One region of the Actinomadura sediminis genome, then DNA from elsewhere that is predicted to be linked to it. Evidence: predicted binding sites of a transcription regulator. Region 1 holds the regulator's gene; each other region holds the start of a gene.

Region 1 (4,575 bases):
CGTGCCCGGGCGGGCGGACGCCGACCACGTCGCCCACCGACCCGGCGCCGACGACGCCCCCGCCGCCGGCCTCCCCGCCGGAGCCGAGCGGCGAGCCGACGCCGACGCCGTCGGACACCGCGTCGACCACGAAGAAGGAGCAGGACGCCGGGCAGTCCGGTCCCTGACCGGGACGGCCGCCCGGCGGGCCGGCCCACCGGCGGGTCGTCACCAGCGGCCGGAGGCGGCCTGCAGGACGGCGGCCGCCGCGACGCCCGCCGTCGAGGTGCGCAGCACCGTCGGGCCGAGCCGCACCGGACGTCCCCCGGCCGCGCCGAACGCGGCCAGTTCGTCCTCGGTGATCCCGCCCTCGGGACCGACCACCAGGACGACCTCCCCCGACGCGGGCGGGCGGACGCCGCTGAGCGGCTCGGCGGCATCCTCGTGCAGGACGAGCGCGACGGACGCGGCCGCGAGCCGCCGCGCGACGGCGTCGGTCGACGCGAGGTCGGGCACGTGCGGCAGGCGGCTGCGCCGGGCCTGCTTGCCGGCCTCGCGGGCGGCGTTCCGCCAGCGGTTCAGGGCCTTCTCGCGGCGCTCGGGACGCCACTGGGTGACGCAGCGCGCGGCGGCCCACGGGACGATCTCGTCCACGCCCGCCTCGGTCATCGTCTCCACGGCCAGTTCGCCCCGGTCGCCCTTCGGCAGCGCCTGCACGACGACCAGGCGCGGTTCGGGCGGCGGCTCCCGGTGCCGGGCCGCGACCTCCAGCGTGAGGGACGCCCGGTCGGCCGCCGTGACGACGCACTCCGCGAGCAGCCCCTCCCCGTCGGTCAGGTCGACGCGTTCCCCGGGACGCAGCCGCCGCACGGTCGCGGCGTGCCGCCCCTCGGGGCCGTCCAGGATGACGCGGTCGCGTTCCAGGGCGGCCGTCCCGGCGAGGAACACCGGCGGGCTCATCGCTCTCCCCCAACGTCACCGGACCCCGGGGACGCGGGCGCGTCCCCGGGGTCCGTACCGACTTCCCACGGCCGGCCGGCGTCACGGCCGGCCATCACCGTCACGGCCTTCCCGGTAGGCCGTCACCGTCTCTCTTCAGTGCTGGTTGAACACGTCCCGCAGGCGGGAGAACATCCCCCGCTGCCCCGGGGCGAACTTGCCGGGGGGACGCTCCTCGCCGCGCAGCTCCGCCAGGCGGCGCAGGAGCTCCTCCTGCTCCTCGTCGAGCCTGTTCGGCGTCTCCACGTTCACGTGGATCATCAGGTCGCCGCGCCCGCTCTCGTTGAGGTGCCGCACGCCCCGGTTGTAGAGGGTGATCACCTGGCCGGACTGCGTGCCCGGCTTGATGTCGACCTCCTCGGCCGCGTCGAGCGTCTCGATCGTGACGCTGGTGCCGAGCGCCGCCGCCGTCATCGGGATCTCGACCGTGCAGTGCAGGTCGTCGCCCTCCCGCTCGAAGATCGGGTGCGCGCGCTCCACGATCTCCAGGAACAGGTCGCCGGGCGGGCCCCCGCCGGGACCGACCTCGCCCTCCCCGGCGAGCTGGATGTGGATGCCGTTCTCCACGCCCGCCGGGATCTTGACCTTGACGGTGCGCCGGGTGCGGACCCGCCCGTCCCCGGAGCACTCGGTGCACGGCGTGCGGATCACCGAGCCGAACCCGCCGCACGCCGGGCAGGGCCGGGCCGTCATGACCTGGCCCAGGAACGACCGCTGCACCTGCTGCACCTCACCGCGCCCGTGGCAGGTGTCGCAGGTCTCCGGGTGGGTGCCGGGCGCGCAGCCCGTCGCCTCGCAGGCCGAGCAGGCGACCGCGGTGTCCACGGTCAGCTCCCGGGTGGTGCCGAACGCCGTCTCCGACAGGTCCAGCTCGACCCGCAGCGTCGCGTTCCGCCCGCGCCGCGCCCGCGACCGGGGGCCGCGCGACGCCGACGTCCCGAAGAACGCGTCCATGATGTCGCTGAACGGGAATCCCGCGCCGCCGAACCCGCCGGCGCCGCCCCCGCCGCCGCCGGGCGCGAACGGGTCCGCGCCCAGGTCGTACATCTCCCGCTTCTTCGGGTCGGAGAGCACCTCGTACGCCTGGGTGATCTCCTTGAACTTCTCCTGGGTCGCCGGGTCGGGGTTGACGTCCGGGTGGAGTTCCCGCGCGAGCCGGCGATAAGCCTTCTTGACCTCGTCGGCGCTGGCGTTCCGGCCGACCCCCAGGGTCGCGTAGTAGTCGTTGGCCACCTTACGACCCCGCCAGGATCTGTCCCACGTAGCGTGCCACTGCCCGTACCGCTCCCATCGTGCTGGGGTAATCCATGCGTGTCGGCCCGAGCACTCCCAGCCGGGCCAGCGTGAGGTCGCCGACGCCGTAGTCGGCGGCGACGACCGAGGTCGATCGGAGCCCCAATTCGGGGTTCTCGGTGCCGATCCGCACCGTAACAGTAGAGGAGTCGCCGGACTCGCCGAGCAGCCGCATCAGCACGACCTGCTCCTCCAGCGCGACCAGCACCTCCCGCAGGCTCTGCGAGAAGTCCACCGCGGCCAGGTTCGCCGCCCCGGCGAAGACGATCTTCTCTTCGTGCCGTTCGACGAGCGTCTCCAGCAGCACCGACAGCACCGCGGCCGCCACCGGCCGCTCGTCCGGCCCGACCTTGTCCGGAAGGTCCGCGACGGCCGTCGGCACCTCGCCGAGCCCGAGCCCGTCCAGGCACGTGTTGAGCAACGCCCGCAGGTGCCCGATCGATTCCTCGGAGATCTCGCCGGGCGTCTCGATGACCCGCTGCTCCACCCGCCCGGTGTCGGTGATCAGGACGAGCAGCAGCCGGCTCTCGGCCACCCGCACCAGCTCGACGTGCCGCACCGTCGACCGCGTCAGCGACGGGTACTGCACCACCGCGACCTGCCGGGTCAGCTGCGCGAGCAGCTTCACCGTCCGGCCGACGACGTCGTCGAGGTCGTACGCGCCGGACAGGAACGTCTCGATCGCGCGGCGTTCCGCCGCCGACAGCGGCTTGATCGTCGACAGCCGGTCGACGAACAGCCGGTAGCCCTTGTCGGTGGGGACGCGGCCCGCGCTCGTGTGGGGTTGCGCGATGTACCCCTGCTCCTCCAGGACCGCCATGTCGTTGCGGATCGTCGCGGGGGACACGCCGAGGTTGTGCCGGTCCGCCAGGGCTTTGGAGCCCACCGGTTCGTTCGTGGACACGAAGTCCTCGACGATGGCGCGCAGGACCGCGAGTTTCCGGTCGTCCAGCACGTTGTCACCTCCCTCGTGCGCTGCCACTGGCCCCCCGATCATCCGGTGCCCTCCGGCCCCGTGCCGCTGGCACTCCTTACTCTTGAGTGCCAAGTGTACGACCCGCGGGGGCCCTTCTGGAGGGTCCCCGTCCCCGCGGCGGCGCGATCCTATCCGGATCGGGCGCCACGCCGAACGACCGGGGACGACGCCGCCCGCGGCCTCCGCCGGGTTAATGTGCGGACCTGTGCGGAGTAAGGACTACGGCAACGACGTGCTGTCCGGCGACTGGCGCAGGCCCCGCAAGGGCCTGATCCCGGAGGTCCCGGCCGAGCCGGGGCTGGTCGCCGAGGACCCCGACAGCGGGTTCTGCGGCGCCGTCGTGGCCTGCGACAAGTTCGGCGTCACCCTCGAGGACCGCTTCGGCAAGCGCCGCGTGTTCCCGCTCACCAGGTCCGGGTTCCTGATCGACGGCGCGCCCGTCACGCTCGTCCGCCCCGAGGCGGCCCCGCGCCGTCCCGCGCGCTCGGCGTCCGGCTCCGTCGCCGTCCGGGACCTGCGCGCGCGGGTCGCCAAGGAGAGCCGCATCTACGTCGAGGGCGTCCACGACGCGGAGCTGGTCGAGAAGATCTGGGGCCACGACCTGCGCGTCGAGGGCGTCGTCGTCGAGTACCTGGAGGGCGTGGACGACCTGCCCGCGATCGTCGACGAGTTCGGGCCCGCCGAGGGCCGCCGCCTCGGCGTCCTCGTCGACCATCTCGTCGAGGGCTCCAAGGAGAGCCGGATCGCCGCGCGGGTGTCGTCCCCGCACGTCCTGGTCACCGGCCACCCGTTCGTCGACATCTGGGAGGCCGTCAAGCCCGCGGCCGTCGGCATCCCCGCCTGGCCGCGGGTGCCCCGCGGCGTCCCGTGGAAGGAGGGCGTGCTGGACGCCCTCGGCTGGGAACCCGACGTGGGCGCCGCCTGGAAGCGCATCCTCTCCTCCGTGCACGCCTTCACGGACCTGGAGCCCGCCCTCCTGGGCCGCGTCGAGGAACTGATCGACTTCGTGACCGCCCCCTGACCCGCCCGGGACCGTCCGGACGGCCGTGGGCCGCCCCGCGCCCGGCGCGCCCCCCCGGGTACCCCCGGACGACCACCCGTGCACCCGCCCGACGGCCCGCTCACCCGCCAGCGCAGCCCCCATCACCACGCGCGGGCCGGGTACTAGGCGCAGACACGCTCAACCCGCAGAAAGAACCGCGCCACGCGCAGACCCGACCACCACGCGGAGCGGGCCGGGGCGCCACCCGAAGACACGCTCAACCCGCAGAAAGAACCGCGCCACGCGCAAACCCGACCACCACGCGGAGCGGGCCGGGGCGCCACCC
Region 2 (4,575 bases), on a different contig from region 1:
GTCCTGAGGTCGCCGTTCCACGGGAGGGTCGTGAAGGTGAGCGCGCCGATGAGGTTCTCGATCGCCTCCGGCGGCAGCGCCCGTCCGTCCCGCAGGCGGACCTCGGGCAGCCCGTCCCGGTCCAGCCAGGCGACCTTCGGCGGCTTGGCGGGCGGCTTCGGCGCGGCCTGCGGACCGTCCTCGGTGAGGAACCCCTCGACGGCTTCGGCGGCGCGGTCGCCGTACCGGCGGGCGGCGTCCGCCACGGCCGGGACGCCGTGCCGGGACGCGATGCGGGCCAGCGCCGCCCGGGCCTTGTCACGCGGGACGCGCGCCTTGCCCAGCGCGTCCGGGACCAGGAACGGCACCGCGCCGGCGCCGTGACGGGCGAGCCACTCGTCGGCGATGCGGCGGCCCGACCCCTGGGAGAGCCAGTGCGCCATCAGCACGGCCGTCTCCAGGTCGAGCACGGGCAGCAGCGCCCGGGCGCCCCGGGCGCGGTCGGCCTTGGCGTGCGGGAACACGATGTGGCGGGCGCCGAGTTCGAAACGGGCCAACAGCGCCTTGAGGTCGTCGCCCTTGGGTCCCCAGCCGCCCTTGGGGACGGTGCGCCAGTCCGCCAGAAGGGGCCGGACGAGCTCCTCGGGACCCTGCTTGAACATGAACGTCTGGTTCGGCGTGTAGGTGACCGTGCCGTCCTTGTAAGCCCGGACGAGTCCGGGCCACCCTTCGCTCTCCAGGATCGTCTTCTCTTTGTCGGACAGATAGGACGGCCTGTCGCACAGCTTCAGCCATTCCTCCCGCTCGCCGTCCGCCCACACGAGGCTCCGGTCCGCGGGCGGCTCCAGCCCGGGGACGAGCGCGACCGCCTTCGCCGCGGCCCTGGTCGCCTCGCGGTACGCGCGGGCGTCCCTTTCCCAGGGGGGATCGACCAGCAGCCGGGGCAGTGCGTCGCTCATCCCGATCCTTCCGAAGTCGGTGAATGTGGGGATCGGACGCACGTGATCGAGGATCGGTTCGCTCGTTTCCGCGCACGCGAAAGGGGGCGGCCCCGAAGGACCGCCCCCTTTTGTGGCCGTTCACCCGTTTCGGGTGGGCGTGGACCCGATCAGAAGTCCATGCCGCCGGCGTCGGGCATGCCGCCCGCCGGGGCCGCGTTCTTCTCGGGCTTCTCGGCGATGACGGCCTCGGTGGTCAGGAACAGCGCGGCGATCGACGAGGCGTTCTGCAGCGCGGACCGGGTCACCTTGGCCGGGTCGATGATCCCGGAGTCGAACATGTTGACGTAGTCGCCGGTGGCGGCGTTCAGGCCCTCGCCCGGGGTCAGGTTGCGGACCCGCTCCACCACGACGCCGCCCTCGAGGCCGGCGTTCACGGCGATCTGCTTCAGCGGCTCCTCGAGAGCGCGCTTGACGATGTTGGCGCCGGTGGCCTCGTCGCCCTGCAGCTCGAGCTTGTCGAACGCCTTGGTGCCGGCCTGCAGCAGCGCCACGCCACCGCCGGGGACGATGCCCTCCTCGACCGCGGCCTTGGCGTTGCGGACGGCGTCCTCGATGCGGTGCTTGCGCTCCTTGAGCTCCACCTCGGTCGCGGCGCCGGCCTTGATGACCGCGACACCGCCCGCGAGCTTGGCCAGGCGCTCCTGGAGCTTCTCGCGGTCGTAGTCGGAGTCGGTGTTGTCGATCTCGGTGCGGATCTGGTTGACCCGACCGGCGATCTCGTTGGCGTCACCGGCACCGTCCACGATGGTGGTCTCGTCCTTGGCGACGACGACCTTGCGGGCGCGGCCCAGCATGTCGAGCGTGGTGTTCTCGAGCTTGAGGCCCACGTCCTCGCTGATGACCTGGCCACCGGTGAGGGTGGCGATGTCGCCCAGCATGGCCTTGCGGCGGTCGCCGAAGCCCGGGGCCTTGACGGCCACGGACTTGAAGATGCCGCGGATCTTGTTGACGATCAGCGTCGCCAGCGCCTCGGCCTCGACGTCCTCGGCGATGATCAGCAGCGGCTTGCCGGACTGCATGACGCCCTCGAGGACCGGGAGCAGGTCCTTGTTGGCCGACACCTTGCCCTGGACGATCAGGAGGTACGGGTCCTCGAGGACCGCCTCCATCCGCTCGGGGTCGGTGACGAAGTAGTGCGAGATGTAGCCCTTGTCGAAGCGCATCCCCTCGGTCAGCTCGAGCTCCAGACCGAAGGTCTGGCTCTCCTCGACCGTGATGACGCCTTCCTTGCCGACCTTGTCCATCGCCTCGGCGATCATCTCGCCGATCTGCGGGTCGCCGGCGGAAATGGAGGCGGTGGAGGCGATCTGCTCCTTGGTCTCCACGTCCTTGGCCAGCTTGGACAGCTCCTCGCTGACCCGCTCGACCGCGGCCTCGATGCCCCGCTTCAGCGACATCGGGTTGGCGCCCGCGGCGACGTTGCGCAGACCCTCGCGCACGAGCGCCTGGGCCAGCACGGTCGCCGTCGTGGTGCCGTCACCCGCGACGTCGTCGGTCTTCTTCGCTACTTCCTTGACGAGCTCCGCGCCGATCTTCTCCCAGGCGTCCTCGAGCTCGATCTCCTTGGCGATCGACACACCGTCGTTGGTGATCGTGGGGGCGCCCCACTTCTTCTCCAGCACGACGTTGCGGCCCTTGGGGCCGAGCGTCACCTTCACGGCGTCGGCGAGCTGGTTCATGCCCCGCTCGAGACCGCGCCGGGCGTCCTCGTCGAACGCGATCATCTTTGCAGCCATAGGCTCCAGTCCTCCCGGAACAAGGTGGCTTAGACGGATCGAGCCGACGCCCGCGACGGACGACCCCGGCCGACGACTGCCATTCCGCCGCCGCTCCAGAGCCTCATCGCCCCGACCCAGACTGTGAAGTTGTCACTCTCCACAGTGGAGTGCCAACCGTTTTTTAGCACTCTACCCTGTCGAGTGCAAGCAACGCGCACCCTCTCCGCAGGAAGCTTCATCTACCTCCGCCGACCCACCCTGACCAGCCCCGGAGCCTCCGACCAGGGCCGCCCCGACTGCCGTCGCCGTCTTCCAGGGTGCGCCCCCGCACCCCGACACCCGCAGAACAGGCACGCGAGAACGATCCGCTCCGCACAGTCAGACACGAAGCCCCCGCGCCGCCTCCGGCAACGTGCCGCCGGACCGCGGACTGACAAACTCAGGCCATGGCGGAACTGAACGGCGCACCGGCCACCTCCGAACAACTCCAGGCGCTTGCGCTCGTCAACTACGGCCACTTCACCTCAATGCGAGTCGACGAACACCGGGTTCGCGGCCTTTCGCACCATCTGGAACGACTCGCTCGGGACTGCCGCGCCCTCTTCGCAACCGAACTGGACCGTGACCGCGTACGCGAACTCGTCGCCCAGGCCATCGCCGGACGAGACGACTCGTTCGTCGTTCGCGTGACCGTGTTCGACCCCGCCCTGGAACTCGGTCACCCCGGAACCGAGGCCGAACCACAGGTGCTCATCACCACCAGGCCCGCCGGCGCCATGCCACCCGCACCGATGCGCGTCCAGACCGCCAGCTACATCCGCGACCTCCCCGAGGTCAAACACGTCGGCCTGTTCGGCGCCCTACGCCACCGCCGCAGCGCCCAACTCGACGGATTCGACGACGCCCTGTTCCTCGACACCGAGTCCTACGTCTCCGAGGGCGCCACGTGGAACATCGGGTTCTACGACGGCGAACAAGTAATCTGGCCGAACGCCGAAGTCCTACCCGGCGTCACCATGCGACTTCTCCAGCAGGCCCACGACCGGACGTCCCTGGCACCGGTCAACGTCGCGGATTTGCCCCGCATGCAAGCCGCATTCGCCACCAACACGACCGTAGGCGTCCGGGCGATCACCGCAATCAACGACATCGAGTTCCCGGCGGAACACCCCATCCTCGATGACCTCCGCAAGGAATACGGCGAGATTCCGGGAGAACCCCTCTAACGGCCCCTGGACCGGCCGCGAAAACCGATCCCCGCGCGAGGCCAAGCGCATGGGCATCCGGGAATGCGCCGGACACCTGGGCATCAGTGAACGCATGGTCTCCAAGTGGAAGGCCGGAGGAGAGGCCATGGCGCCGACCCGATCTACTCGACTCGGTGACGGCCGCAGCGTTGAAACGTCGGCGTCCGGCTGACGGTCGCGGCATTCAGGGGATCGAGCGTGCGCTTACCAGGAGGTCTCGCGACCCCCATGAACCCGCCGAAGCACTCATTCGCGCGATGCCGCCCGTGCCGGGCTGGGGCCGCCCGCGCGAATAGGCACTTCGGACCGCTTTCCGTGGTCGATACGGTGCCCGTCGGCCCACCTCAGGGCGAGATGTCGCCTCGAAGCGGTCTGTGAGTCTCGGTCGCGACCGCAAAGCCCGATATTTCGTCCCATGGCACCGCTGACCAGAGTCCTTCCAGCACCGTCCATATGCGATCCACCAGTGGCCAATCCGGACGGTCACCAGTCAGAGTGATGATGACCATGAGCTCGCTCCCCCACACGCCGTGGTCATCATCGGGGTCCGTCGCAATCACGTCTTCAGCGATGAACCGCACACCCGCATGGATTTCAAGCAAGAGGTAGTCAGGGGGCGGGCCCTCCCGC
Region 3 (4,575 bases), on a different contig from region 1:
AAGGAGAGGACCACGGTCGCCATCATGAGCAGCGGCGCGACGAGGGCGCGCAGCAGCAGCACGAGGATGGCGAACACGACGACCAGGACGATCGGGATGATGACGAGGTTGTCGCGGGACGACGCCTCGTTCGTGTCCACGGTGATGGCCGTGGTCCCGCCGACCTGGGCGTCCTCGGGGAGCGAGGCGCGCAGGCGTTCGACGGTCTCCTGCGCGGCCTCGCTGTCGGCGGGCGCCCGCAGCGTCGCCTCGTACTGGACGAGCCCGTCCGCGGTCTGCGGCGCGCCGACGCCCGCGACGCCCTCGGTGCCGCGGATCGCCGTCGCGAGGCCGTCCGACGCGCCCGCCGGGGCGATGACGACCGCCGGGGAGCCGGATCCGCCGGGGTAGTGCTCGGACAGGACGTCCTGGCCGGCGATCGAGTCGGGACGTCCGGTGAACATGCCCTCGTTCGACAGCCCGGTGGCGTTGAGGGAGAACAAACCGAACGTGAGGCCGGCGAGGGCGACCGTGGTGACGGTCCAGAGCACGCGCGGGCGCCTGCCGACGAGCGCGGCGACCCGGCTCCAGACGCCGTGTTCGGCCTCGTACGCCTCCGGCTTCAGGTATTTCGCGTCGTACCGGGGGATCAACGGCCAGAACAGCCAGCGCCCGCAGACCACGAGGAGCGCGGGGAGCAGCGTGAGCATCGCGGCGAGCGCGGTCAGCACCCCGGCGGCGGCGACCGGGCCCATGCCCGCGGTCGAGTTCATCGCGGCCAGCAGCAGGCAGACCAGCCCGGCCGCGACGGTCGCGCCGGATGCGATGACGGCGGGGGCGGCGCGGCGCAGCGCGAACGCCATGGCCTCGTGCCGGTCCTCGTGCCGGTGCAGTTCCTCTCTGTACCGGGCCACGAGGAGGAGCGCGTAGTCGGTGGCGATCCCGAAGACCAGGACCGTCAGGATGCCCGCGCTCTGCCCGTTTACCGTCAGGTCCGCGTACTTGGCCAGAAGGTAAACGAATGACTGGGCGAGTGCGAGTGCGGCCAGCGCGCACAGGACGGGGACGATCCACAGGATCGGGCTTCGGTAGATGAGCAGCAGCAGCACGATGACGACGCCGCCCGCGGCCATCAGCAGGAACCCGTCGAGGCTTTCGAAGACCTTGATCTGGTCGGCGCCCGCGCCGGCGGGCCCGGTGACGTGGGCTTCGAGGCCGGGCGGTCCGCGCTGGGCGAGTTCGCGGGCCTCGTCCACCGCGTCGACGACGGTGTCCTCGCCGGTGAGGGGGACGAGGACCTGGAGCGCCCGCCCGTCCTCGGACGGGATCGGGCCCTGCACGGTCTCCGCGCCGGGCAGCGACGCGAACGCCGTCGCGTCCTCGGCGACCGCCGCGCGGTCCGCCCCGGTGATGCCGGACGGCCGCTCGTAGACGACCACCGCGAGCATCGACTCCTCGGACCGGAAGCGCTCCTGGAGTTCGACGACCCGCGTCGATTCGGCTCCGCCGGGCAGCCAGGACGACGCCTCGTTCTCCTCCACCTCGCCGAGCCTCCCGGCGAGCGGGCCGAGTGCGGCCAGGAGGATCACCCACAGGGCCAGTACGGCCCATTTGGTCCGGCGGCCGGCGATCCACCCGGCCGTCCGTTTCGGTCGGGCGCCGGGGGGCGCCGGGCTGCGTTCGCTCATGGTTCCTCTCCGCTGCTGCCCGAGCGGGGTGAAGTCGAGATATGGCGGTTATGCGCCGCCGGAGCCTCTCGGTCGGCGAGAGGCGTCGGTGCTATCTCGATGTCCGGGCCGCGGGGCCGCTCGGTCCGTGTGACCTGCGGTCCCGCCCGTCCGCACGGGTTCCGTTCAGACCAATGCTCACCGGAGAGCGGCCGCTTACGCGTCGTGTGAGGGAAGCGAATCGCACTACGCCCCGGGGCGCACGGCCGATGACCGCGTTCACCCTGGAGGTGTAGTGACGGGGGTGCGCGGGCGGGCCCGGGAGGCGGCGCGGGACGCCCCCGGGTCGGCCGGGAGCAGGAGAGGAGCGGCGTCGGCGCAGCTCAGAGGGGGCGTCGCGTGTCCGCGGGCGTGCGGCCCGGCACCATCCGCCCGGACGGACGGGCGAGAGCGGGCACCTCGACCAGAGGGAGTGCCGGCGCGGCGGGAGCGGCGCTCGACCGCCGGGCGGGACATCCGGGACGGGCTGAGCCGACGGCGGCGCGCCCAGCGGCGCATCCCGGGACCGGCTGAGCCGACGGCGGCGAACCCGGCGGCGCGCCCGGTGCGGGCGGCGTCCGTCCGGGCTCGGAAGACGCGGTACGGGCGGGGACGGCGGCCGCGCGGCCGTCGCCCCCGCGCGTTCACGAAGTCAGGCGACCTTTTCCTTCGACGACGAGGACGAACCGGAGTCGCCGCTCGACGAGGAGGACGACGAAGCCGACGAGTCGGACTTCGCGGAGTCGCCCGAAGAGGACGACGAGTCGGACGAACCGTTCGACGAGCCGTTCGACGAACCGCCGGACGAGGAGCCCACGGTCGACTTGCCGGACCCGCGGCTGTCGGTCCGGTAGAAGCCCGACCCCTTGAAGATGATCCCCGCCGCGGAGAAGACCTTGCGCAGCCTGCCCTCGCACGCCGGGCAGTCGGTCAGCGCGTCATCGCTGAACTTCTGCACGACCTCCAGAGGCTCGCCGCACTCGGTGCAAACGTACTGATACGTCGGCACGGTTCCTCCTAGCTGACTCAGCCCGGCGGGTGGCCCCGGACTGGCACTCACTGTGAACGACTGCTAATGGTACCCGTGAGTGGAACACGATTCGCCCCCGGCCTGTTCCCGCGCCGGTCAAGTGCCGGTCTCGCCGAACCAGCCGGCCAGCTTGCCGCGGCGGCTGACGGCGCGCAGGCGCCGCTCCGCGGTGTCCCGCACCTCCTCGGTCGTCACGACCAGGAGGGTGTCGCCGGATTGCAGCGGGGTGGTGGGCTCCGGGACGAAACTGGACCCGTTCCGCACGATGAGCGTGACGGACGCGCCCGCGGGCAGCCGGAGCTCGAAGATCTCCACGCCGTTCATCTGGGAGTCGTCCGGGATCCGGACCTCCAGCAGGTCGGCGTGCAGTTCCTCGAGGGGCGCGGCCTCCACGTCGAGTTCGCGCGTCTCGTCGTCCCGTTCGAGCCCGCACAGCCGCGCCGCCAGCGGCAGCGTGGGCGCCTGGAGGAGCGTGAACACGACGACGATGTTGAAGATGATCGCGAAGCTGCGGTCGGAGCCGGGGAGCTGCTCCACCATCGGGATGGTGGCGAGGACGATCGGGACGGCGCCGCGCAGACCGGCCCACGACATGAACATCCGCTCGCCCCACGGGATCCGGAAGCCGAGCGTGGAGACCAGCACCGACAGCGGGCGGGCGACGAACAGCAGGATCGACCCGATGATCAGGGCGGGGACGATCTGCGCGGGCAGGTCGGCGGGCGACGCGAGCAGGCCGAGCATGACGAACAGCCCGATCTGCGCGAGCCAGCCGACGCCCTCGGCGAAGCCGCGGGTGGCGGGCCGGTGCGGGAGGCGGGCGTTGCCGAGGACGAGCGCGCTGACGTAGACGGCCGCGAACCCGCTGGCGTGCATGAGCGACGTCGCGCCGTACGCGCCGATCGACATCGACAGCACGGCGATCGGGTAGAGGCCGGAGGCGGGGAGGGCCACCCGGCGCAGCGCCTGGGCGCCGAGCCACCCGATCGCGAGGCCCATCAGCGCGCCGACGGCGAGCTCGTAGACGAGCATCGCGGACAGTTCGAGCGGGTTCGGGACGGTCCCGGTGGTCGCGAGCGCGATCACGATGATGACGACGGGCGCGTCGTTGAAGCCGGACTCGGCCTCCAGCAGGCCCGCGACGCGGGACGGCAGCGGCAGCCGGCGCAGGACGGAGAAGACGGCGGCGGCGTCGGTCGGCGCGAGGGCGGCCGACAGCAGGAACGCGGCGCGCCAGTCGAGGCCGATCAGCCAGATCGCGGGGAGCGCGACGATGACGATGCTGAGCAGCGTCCCGATCGTCGCGACGCTGAGCGCGGCGGGGACGGCCGGGCGGACCTGCCGCCAGTTGGTGGTGAGACCGCCCTCGGCGAGGATGAGGACGAGCGCCGCGAGCCCGAGCGTCTCGGCGAGGGCCACGTCGTCGAAGACGATGTGGAGCGGTCCCGACTCGCCGATGAAGAGGCCGAGACCCATGTACGCCAGCAGGGTCGGCAGCCCGGCGCGGTGCGACAGCCGGACGGCGACGATGGCGCTGAGTACGAGTGTGGCCCCGAGGAGTAGCCAGATGTCGAGCTGCACATCCCACCCTTCGCGGGGTCGTCAAAGTTGATCGTTTAGGGATCCTACAGATTGAACGCCCATTTGCGCATTTCGGGTTGAGTGTCGGAATCCCCGTGACCCGGCCTTAACGCCGCCTGACCTGCGGATCTACCCCGTTGACGACGTTCTGCACGTCCTCGCCGCGGACGGCGGCGACGACGTTGTCGCGCACCATCGCGACCAGGTTCAGCTGCGACCGGTCCGAGGCGCCCGCCGCGTGCGGCGACAGCAGCACCCGGTCGTGCGAGCGCAGCGGAT

The links. The regulator HrcA, encoded in region 1, represses chaperone genes, less so after heat shock. The targets are predictions, from matches to a motif close to TTGGCACTCTCNNNNNGAGAGTGCCAA.
Region 2: a site for HrcA is predicted at 2,846-2,872, ahead of groL (chaperonin GroEL). Genes of this name have one in related genera too.
Region 3: a site for HrcA is predicted at 2,735-2,761, ahead of ACFQ11_RS21245 (FmdB family zinc ribbon protein). Genes of this name have one in related genera too.

What each region holds. Positions count from the first base shown of each region.
Region 1 covers NZ_JBHTJA010000006.1:49,673-54,247, forward strand. The annotation lists gene ACFQ11_RS05525 (hypothetical protein) at 1-167, shown strand, start outside; gene ACFQ11_RS05530 (16S rRNA (uracil(1498)-N(3))-methyltransferase) at 208-939, opposite strand; gene dnaJ (molecular chaperone DnaJ) at 1,075-2,211, opposite strand; gene hrcA (heat-inducible transcriptional repressor HrcA) at 2,213-3,226, opposite strand; gene ACFQ11_RS05545 (DUF3097 domain-containing protein) at 3,453-4,268, shown strand.
Region 2 covers NZ_JBHTJA010000042.1:7,605-12,179, forward strand. The annotation lists gene ACFQ11_RS20510 (DUF4132 domain-containing protein) at 1-938, opposite strand, end outside; gene groL (chaperonin GroEL) at 1,088-2,716, opposite strand; gene ACFQ11_RS20520 (aminotransferase class IV family protein) at 3,145-3,924, shown strand; gene ACFQ11_RS20525 (hypothetical protein) at 4,290-4,575, opposite strand, start outside.
Region 3 covers NZ_JBHTJA010000044.1:44,914-49,488, forward strand. The annotation lists gene ACFQ11_RS21240 (MMPL family transporter) at 1-1,667, opposite strand, end outside; gene ACFQ11_RS21245 (FmdB family zinc ribbon protein) at 2,338-2,694, opposite strand; gene ACFQ11_RS21250 (potassium/proton antiporter) at 2,812-4,296, opposite strand; gene ACFQ11_RS21255 (NAD(P)-dependent oxidoreductase) at 4,403-4,575, opposite strand, start outside.